Sporomusa termitida: one gene and its partner. The protein of the gene in region 2 interacts with the protein of the main gene of each other region in a pairwise test. Links are inferred from orthologs where the notes say so. Each region holds a gene or a part of one and is shown on either strand. Other genes may lie near its edges.

Region 1 (3,763 bases), 920 kb from region 2 along the record:
CACCCCGACCAGCAGGGCACCGACCAGGCCGGGGCCATAGGTAACACCAATCGCGTCAACAGCTGACAGTGTTGTTCCCGCCGTAGTCAAAGCCTGGTCTATAACCGGAATAACATTCTCAATATGTTTACGGGAGGCAATCTCCGGGACAACACCGCCAAATTTTTGGTGGGTCGGTACTTGCGAGGAAATAATATTGGCCAATACAGTACGTCCGTTGGCAACTACAGCCGCCGATGTTTCATCACAGCTTGTTTCCAGCGCCAATGTTAAACTTTGATTCATTGAAAGACCTCCATTAGCTGTCTGCTAATTATTACATGGTGTAAATGATGTATTAAATTCCGAAAGTAAGCCAAATTAAAACCAAGGACTACAACATAAAGTCCGGGAAAGGAGGTGCGAATATATGGCACGCTCAAATAAACCTGTTAATCCTGGTGCGGAAAACGCTCTGGACCAAATGAAAATGGAAGTAGCCAATGAGTTAGGTATAGCTGAGCGCGTTCGCAGCCAAGGCTGGAATACTATGACTTCTGCTGACTGCGGTCGCGTAGGCGGTCACATGGTTCGTAAAATGATTGAGCAGTATGAATCTACTCTCCGATAGATTGTAAAGCACAGGGCGGCTACGGCCGCCCTGCTTATTTTGTCACCTTTTTACCGGGACCCGCATATGTTATCTTACACAATCACCCTGGGGCCACAATCTAACCGTGGCTCCTCTTTTTATACCTATAGTTTGTCGAGCCACATAATGAGCGCGTCTTCCCCCAGTTCGGCGTAATAATTGGGGCGAATGCCACACTCGATGAAGCCGCGCCGTGAATACAGCTTGCGGGCGGCGGTGTTGGCGGGGCGGACCTCAAGCGTCATACTGACTGCGCCTTTGACTTTGGCGGCAAGAATCATGTTCTCCAGTAAAAGCAAGCCCAGGCCTCGTCCCTGGTAGGCTGGCAACAAGGCAATGTTCGTCACATGGGCTTCATCCATAACCAGCCAGAAGCCGCCATAGCCCACAATGCGGCTGTCATCAGTCATAACCAGATAATGGGCCAGGTCATTATTGCCGATTTCTTCTTCAAAAGCAGCCCGTGACCAGGGCGTGGCGAAGGCCTCCTGTTCAATAATCAGTACCTCATCAATATCACCCTTCTGCATGCGCCGCAGAGCTAATTCCGGCATCTCAGCGACACTCCTGTGATTGCCGCCGTTCCCACAGCTCCTCAGCCTCTGAACGCCTGATATATAACGGTTCCAGCGCAGCTACATCATGCCTTACCCCCTGGTCATACAGCTGCTGGGCCAGAACTGCCACACTGCCGGCCCGGGGCATAACAACATGGGGCGGCGCCGGGTATTCAATCTCGTCTTTGTACATGACAGCAGCCTCACCCAGCAGCAGGACAGGCTTATCCTTAGCCGCCAGCTCGGCCTTGGCCTCAGCAAAAGCCACAACCCGCGGCGGTTCCACTTCAGCCATAACCCCCTTGCACCATTCGTACAAACCAAGATATACATTCCCTTTTTGGGCATCGAGCATCGGTGCCAGCAATACCCCCGGCGCCGGGCAGGCAAAAGCCATTGCGGCTAAAGTCGGCACCCCGATTACGGGAATATTAAGCGCATAGGCCAGGGCTTTGGCTGTGGCCAAACCAATCCTGAGCCCGGTAAAAGAGCCGGGGCCGTTACTTACGGCAATTGCCTTAAGATTGTTTTGCGAAACTTCTGCCATAGTGAGCAGACTGGCAATATGGGGCATTAACCGTTCAGAATGGGTCTTGCGGGTCTGAACAGTAAGTTCAGCCACCAATGCAGCCGGTGTGGCAATGGCAACACTGGACACAAGTGTGGCTGTATCAACAGCAAGAATCGGCAATCTGTTTCAACTCCTCACAAAGCTCTACATATCTTGTCCCCACAGCCGTGAGACAAAGAATACGCTCACTGGGGCCATCACCGGCCTTAATTGTCAGCCACAGTCGTTCGGCCGGCAAAAATTCCGGGAATTTGTCCGGCCATTCAATAATAGCGATGCCGTGAGCCCCAAGATAATAATCAAAGCCGATATCGGCGAGTTCAGCCGGGTGTTGCAGCCGGTAAAGATCAAAATGATATACCGGCAGTTCCTGACCACTGCCGGTTATTCCCTCATATACATTAAGGACAGTGAAAGTCGGACTGGTAACATGCGCCGACACAGTCAGACCGGCAGCAATGCCCTGGCTTAACAGGGTTTTGCCGGCACCTAAATCACCGGCCAGACATAAAACATCACCTGATTTTAATAATTTAGCCATATTTTTGCCAAATGCATAAGTTTCATCAGGCGAGTGGGTCTTAATAACTAGCATAAGGTATTACCCCTCCTGGCGAAAATGATTAAACCCCCGGGGTTTAAGTTCTTGCACACAGCCTGCTGCGTCGACAAGGGTCACACCTTCGCCGGCAGCAACCACCTCGCCCACCCTGGTCACCGGCAGGTCGGGGTGCAGGGCCAACAGTGTTTCATATTTGCCTGGTTCCATCGTAAACACCAGTTGAAAATCCTCACCACCGAACAGGGCATAGTCAGTTGCCCGTTTGTTAAACCTGGCAGCGGCCGCTGCCAGTTCCGGTGCCAGCGGTATTTGACCGGCAAACAGCTTAATCCCGACCTGACTGGCCTTAGCTATTTCATGGGCTTCACTCGCCAGTCCGTCACTGATATCGTCCATACTGGTAGCGCCAAGGGCTGCCAGCAGCTGGCCGGTTCTGACCTGGGGCCGGGGCGTCAGATGGGCCGTAACCAGCGGCCAGGCAAAATCCTCATCCTCCCATTGACCGGCTTGCAGCAGGGCTAAGCCGGCGGCCGAACTGCCCAGCTTGCCGGTGACAGCCACCAGGTCACCGGGCTTGGCCCCGGAACGGCGCACCAGCTTAGCCGGTTCGACCTCACCGGTTACCGTCACATTAATTACCAGCCCCTGCGGGCTGGCAACGGTATCGCCGCCGACAATATTGACGCCAAACTCACGGCATATCTCTTTCATGCCTTTATATAGATTAACAACAAATTCCACCGGGATAGACGGGGGCAAAGCCACTGACACAACCGCATGCCGGGGGGCGCCCCCCATAGCCGCAATATCACTCAGATTAACCGCAATCGCTTTATAGCCAAGCTGCCAGGGCGTTGTTGTCGTTAGGTCAAAGTGGATTGTTTCAACAAGCATATCGGCCGTCAGCAACTGCAGCTGACGGGGCGCAGGCAAAACCACCGCTGCATCATCACCAATGCCAACGATCACACTGCTGTGATCATTGATCGTATCCTGTTTGATTAAATCAATCAGACCAAATTCACCTATATCGCTAAGCTCATCCACAGGAAAACACCACCTTCATGGCTGCGTAATGTTCCTAATTACTTCTCTTTTAGGCAAGCATTTCCTGCAAGGGTAGTATACCACAAACCAAAAAAAAGTTGTACGCAACAAAGGAATTCCTGGTTAAAACAGCAAATTTATTCCATAGGTAATGGACACAAACGTCAGGAGGCCTAAAAATGGATAAGCTGCGCTTAAAAATATCCAATATTGACAGACTCGGCCTTGTCCTTGATATCTCACGCGCGCTGGCGGCCAGGGAAATCAATATCATCTCCATGGAGCTTGAACTTAACACCATTTATGTTGAGATCGAGCCGCTGGCTGCTCTCGGGAAACAATCGCTTATCCATGAACTAAGTATGATCGAGCTGGTAACAGCAGTAAGCGAGATT
Region 2 (3,570 bases):
GGTTTTGATCACGGTATTGTCAGGGGCATACTTGTCGCGCGATAGTACCTCGCGTTTTAGTTCTGTCCCATTATTATCACGGATAATCCGGATAACAGTTACTGAGTATCCGGGTTTACCCGGTTTTTCAACCTTGTTTTCGCCCGGGGGCAACGATGGGTCGGCTTTTTTTATGGTAGCCGGCTGAATCACCTGCTGGTCAACTGTCACAATATCAATGTTTTTATCAAGAGCACGCTGTCCGAATATCCCCACATTCAGTTTGTTGCCTTCTGCTTCGGCCATAATCATTACCGGCGCCGAGCTGTTATTGGCAAATTTAAAATCCAGGGTATTATACGCAACCGTTGCATCCCGCCCCAGCGGAACATAAGCAAGCGGCTTAGAATGGTTGGTACGTTCCACAATGTTAAGCCCGGCCAGCAGTACAGCGTTATATAATGTTGATGAAACCTGACATACACCACCGCCGATTCCAGGTACAAATTCGCCATTAATAATCTCCATGGCCTCTTTAAAGCCCTGTGATTTTTCTCTGGGGCCCACAGTATCGTTGTAGGAAAAGACCTGTCCGGGATAAAGCAGTTTGCCATTTATCTTTTGGGCAGACAATTTTACATTAGCTGTCCGGTTGGCATCTTCGGTGTTAAACACAGTTGTATACACGGCAACCAGTTCTTTTATGCCATTTTTAGCAAGCTCTTCGGCCGTAATTTCCGGATAGACCGGTTTTACCGGCAGGATGATGGTATTGGTCTCAGAACGGTTAACCGCCGACAGCATTAATTTTTTCAGAGCGGCAACATCAATCTCCTGCCCCTCGACCTCAGACACAATACCACCGGTATGCAGGCTGAGCGTGGCATTGCGCGGCGGTTTGTTGATATTTTCCTGAAGCTGCTCCAGGACTGTGTCAAGCTTATTCTCATTATACCTGATTTTGAGGGGCGTCGACCACCCCTCCACCTGGACGTCGCTAATTTTTTTCAGACGCTGCCACCAGGAGCCTTCACGCCCCACCTGCCATGCAGCATCGGCTGTTGCTTCGGCATCAATGCTATAATCAATATGCTCAGGTTCAATACGAAATGTCGCACTGCCATAAGTTAGCAAAATAGGCCGGCCCACCTGATCTTTTTGCCATACTGATAGCATTTGCGCCACTTCATCCCGGGATTTTCCGGCAACTTCAATGTTGGCCACTCTTACACCGCTATACACTGTCTGGGCAAACAGCGGCCTGGTCAGCCAAAAAGCGGCTATCCCGGTTAATATGATGGCCACTGCCAAAATGATCCCCATCCAGTGTTTCATTTTGTTTTCAGCTCCCTTTGTCTAAGGACTTCGTACAGCAACAGCGAGCATGCCACCGATGCATTAAGAGATGCAATCTTGCCCCGCATGGGGATACGCACAATATAATCACAGGCCTCTTTTGTTAACCGCCCCATGCCTTCGCCCTCACTCCCGACAACAATAACAACAGGGCCGGTAAGGTCGGCGTCATAATAGTCTTTTGTTCCGTCCATATCGGCACCTACTACCCAAAGGCCCTGTTTTTTTAAGGCTTTAAGGGTTTGGGAGACATTGCCGATTCGTGCCACTGGTACATGCTCAACTGCACCGGCCGAGGTTTTAGCTACGGTTTGCGTAAGAGGACAGCTGCGTCGTTTGGGGATAAGTACACCATGAACACCGGTTGCATCAGCAGTGCGTAAAATGGCCCCCACATTGTGAGGATCAGCCAATTCATCAAGAAGAACCAAAAATGGCGGCTCATCTTTCCCATAGGCAGCTGCCAAAATATCCTCCATCTCCACATAAGCAACCGGCGCCGCCAGCGCAACAACCCCCTGATGTCTCACCCCAGCCGACAGTTGGTCAAGCTTAACAATCTCAGTCTCTTGTATAACTAATCCCTGTTCCCGGGCCTGAGCAATGATATCGCGGATTGAGCCCTGCCGTTCCCCTTTGGCAATTAGAATTTTGTTTAGTGACCGGCCGGCTTTCAGCGCTTCCAGAACGCTATTACGGCCAGCTATTATTTCTGCGTCATTAGACATCAATATCGCTCCTTAAGGAAAAGTTTGTGTCTCTTATTATTATGAAAAAACGGCAGAATATAATCCTGCCGGTTGTCCATTCTAGTCATTCACAGATTTGATTCATAGTTTCAACATCCATAACAGGTGCACTACCGCCATTGCCGGCCGTATTAAGCTAATTTAAGAAACCTCGGCAATATACAATGCAGGGTTGGCTGTCATATCAATAGTAACAGTTTGGCTTACCCGTTCGCCGGCGGCGTTTGCAGTTATACTGATAATAGGTTTAGTCTTGCATTCGTCGGCATAGTCTTTAATAATCCCCGTTGCTTTATTATTCAACCGGACTACAGCCCCCATCGGATAGCGGGCGACATTTTTAGCGAGCAGCTGAATATACTCCGGATTGAAGTAAGTACCGCCTGCTTTTTGAATAATGGCTAATGCATCATAGACAGACAATGCTTTCCGGTAAGGGGTCGTCGCTGTCATGGAACAATATACGTCGGCAATGGCCACAATCTGAGCAAACTCATGAATGGAGCTGTCACTGGCGCCACGGGGATAACCGCTGCCGTCAAAACGCTCATGATGCTGCAATGCGCAGTTGGCAGCCGCTAAGCTGATATCAGAGTTACGCTGCAGAATTTCATAGCCTTTCTCCGTATGTTTTTTTACGATCGCCATCTCTTCCGGGGTCAGCGTGCCCGGCTTATTGAGGATATCACGGGAAATAGTTATCATACCGACATCCCGGAGCAGCGCCCCCAGGCCCAGATCCCGTAACCGCTGCCCCTCCAGGCCGCAGCTGATTCCCATCATTGTGGCAAAGAAATAACCATTAACAGCATGTTTAAACAGATAGTCGTTGCACATCTGCATGGCAGTAAATAAAGGCTGGATCTCCTTGTGTATACAACACTCGTCTAAAAGTGACAGCAACTTATCTTTGACCGTCCCCATCTGAACATACTTGCCAACACTTACTTCAGTCAGCGCCGCATGAGCGTTCAGGACAATCTCATTCCTGGCACTTTGCGCTGCTTCATCAGCAGGGTCGATAAGCAGCGCTTCCCCCTGAATGTAGATATACTTAATATCAAGTTCGGACAATTTAGAAACATGATACTCGGTCAGTTCAACCCCGCTGTTCAAAACCACCTGACCATTTAGCCCGTATACGGGCTGAGCCAACTGCATACCTGCCTGGACACCCTCCAGAAGCACACGCCGCATTGTCGATTACCTCCAGCGAAAATTGCACATAATTTGTTGAATATGTGTACTAGGTAAGAGTTCTACTTTTGCGATTTAATTCCTGCCAGCCGGCCGCATGACAGGGCCCCCTCCGGGCAATAACCACCGGTTACGCAGGTTGGACCGGCTTTGGCAAACAGGCGGGGCGCAACTGACCTAACTTCTGCCAGCATAACATTGGCAAGGTTGCGTATTTCCCATTGTGCCCGCTGACAACACCGTTTTTCAAAAAAATGCAGCAGCGAGCGGGCATTCATAGTTACAACAA

What was found.
Region 1: the proteins of rlmB (region 2) and tsaE interact in binary tests that used the Escherichia coli proteins (3 or more experiments, as listed by UniProt). The link is inferred for Sporomusa termitida from one-to-one orthologs.

What each region holds. Positions count from the first base shown.
Region 1 is NZ_CP036259.1:949,025-952,787, reverse strand. The notes cover bases 608-3,558. They hold tsaE (tRNA (adenosine(37)-N6)-threonylcarbamoyltransferase complex ATPase subunit type 1 TsaE), read right to left. Parts: upstream 2,355-3,558; coding sequence 1,860-2,354; downstream 608-1,859. Other genes in these bases: SPTER_RS04250 (sigma 54-interacting transcriptional regulator), read left to right, coding at 3,548-3,558; thiL (thiamine-phosphate kinase), read right to left, coding at 2,361-3,368; tsaB (tRNA (adenosine(37)-N6)-threonylcarbamoyltransferase complex dimerization subunit type 1 TsaB), read right to left, coding at 1,187-1,879; rimI (ribosomal protein S18-alanine N-acetyltransferase), read right to left, coding at 736-1,185; SPTER_RS04275 (alpha/beta-type small acid-soluble spore protein), read left to right, coding at 608-610. In the rest of the region: tRNA (adenosine(37)-N6)-threonylcarbamoyltransferase complex transferase subunit TsaD, read right to left, coding at 1-285; more of SPTER_RS04275, read left to right, coding at 410-607; more of SPTER_RS04250, read left to right, coding at 3,559-3,763. UniProt on the Escherichia coli protein: Required for the formation of a threonylcarbamoyl group on adenosine at position 37 (t(6)A37) in tRNAs that read codons beginning with adenine.
Region 2 is NZ_CP036259.1:26,919-30,488, reverse strand. Bases 188-2,945 are described here. They hold rlmB (23S rRNA (guanosine(2251)-2'-O)-methyltransferase RlmB), read right to left. Parts: upstream 2,064-2,945; coding sequence 1,311-2,063; downstream 188-1,310. Other genes in these bases: SPTER_RS00135 (HD-GYP domain-containing protein), read right to left, coding at 2,226-2,945; SPTER_RS00145 (VanW family protein), read right to left, coding at 188-1,314. Also shown: more of SPTER_RS00145, read right to left, coding at 1-187; more of SPTER_RS00135, read right to left, coding at 2,946-3,281; thyX (FAD-dependent thymidylate synthase), read right to left, coding at 3,344-3,570. UniProt on the Escherichia coli protein: Specifically methylates the ribose of guanosine 2251 in 23S rRNA.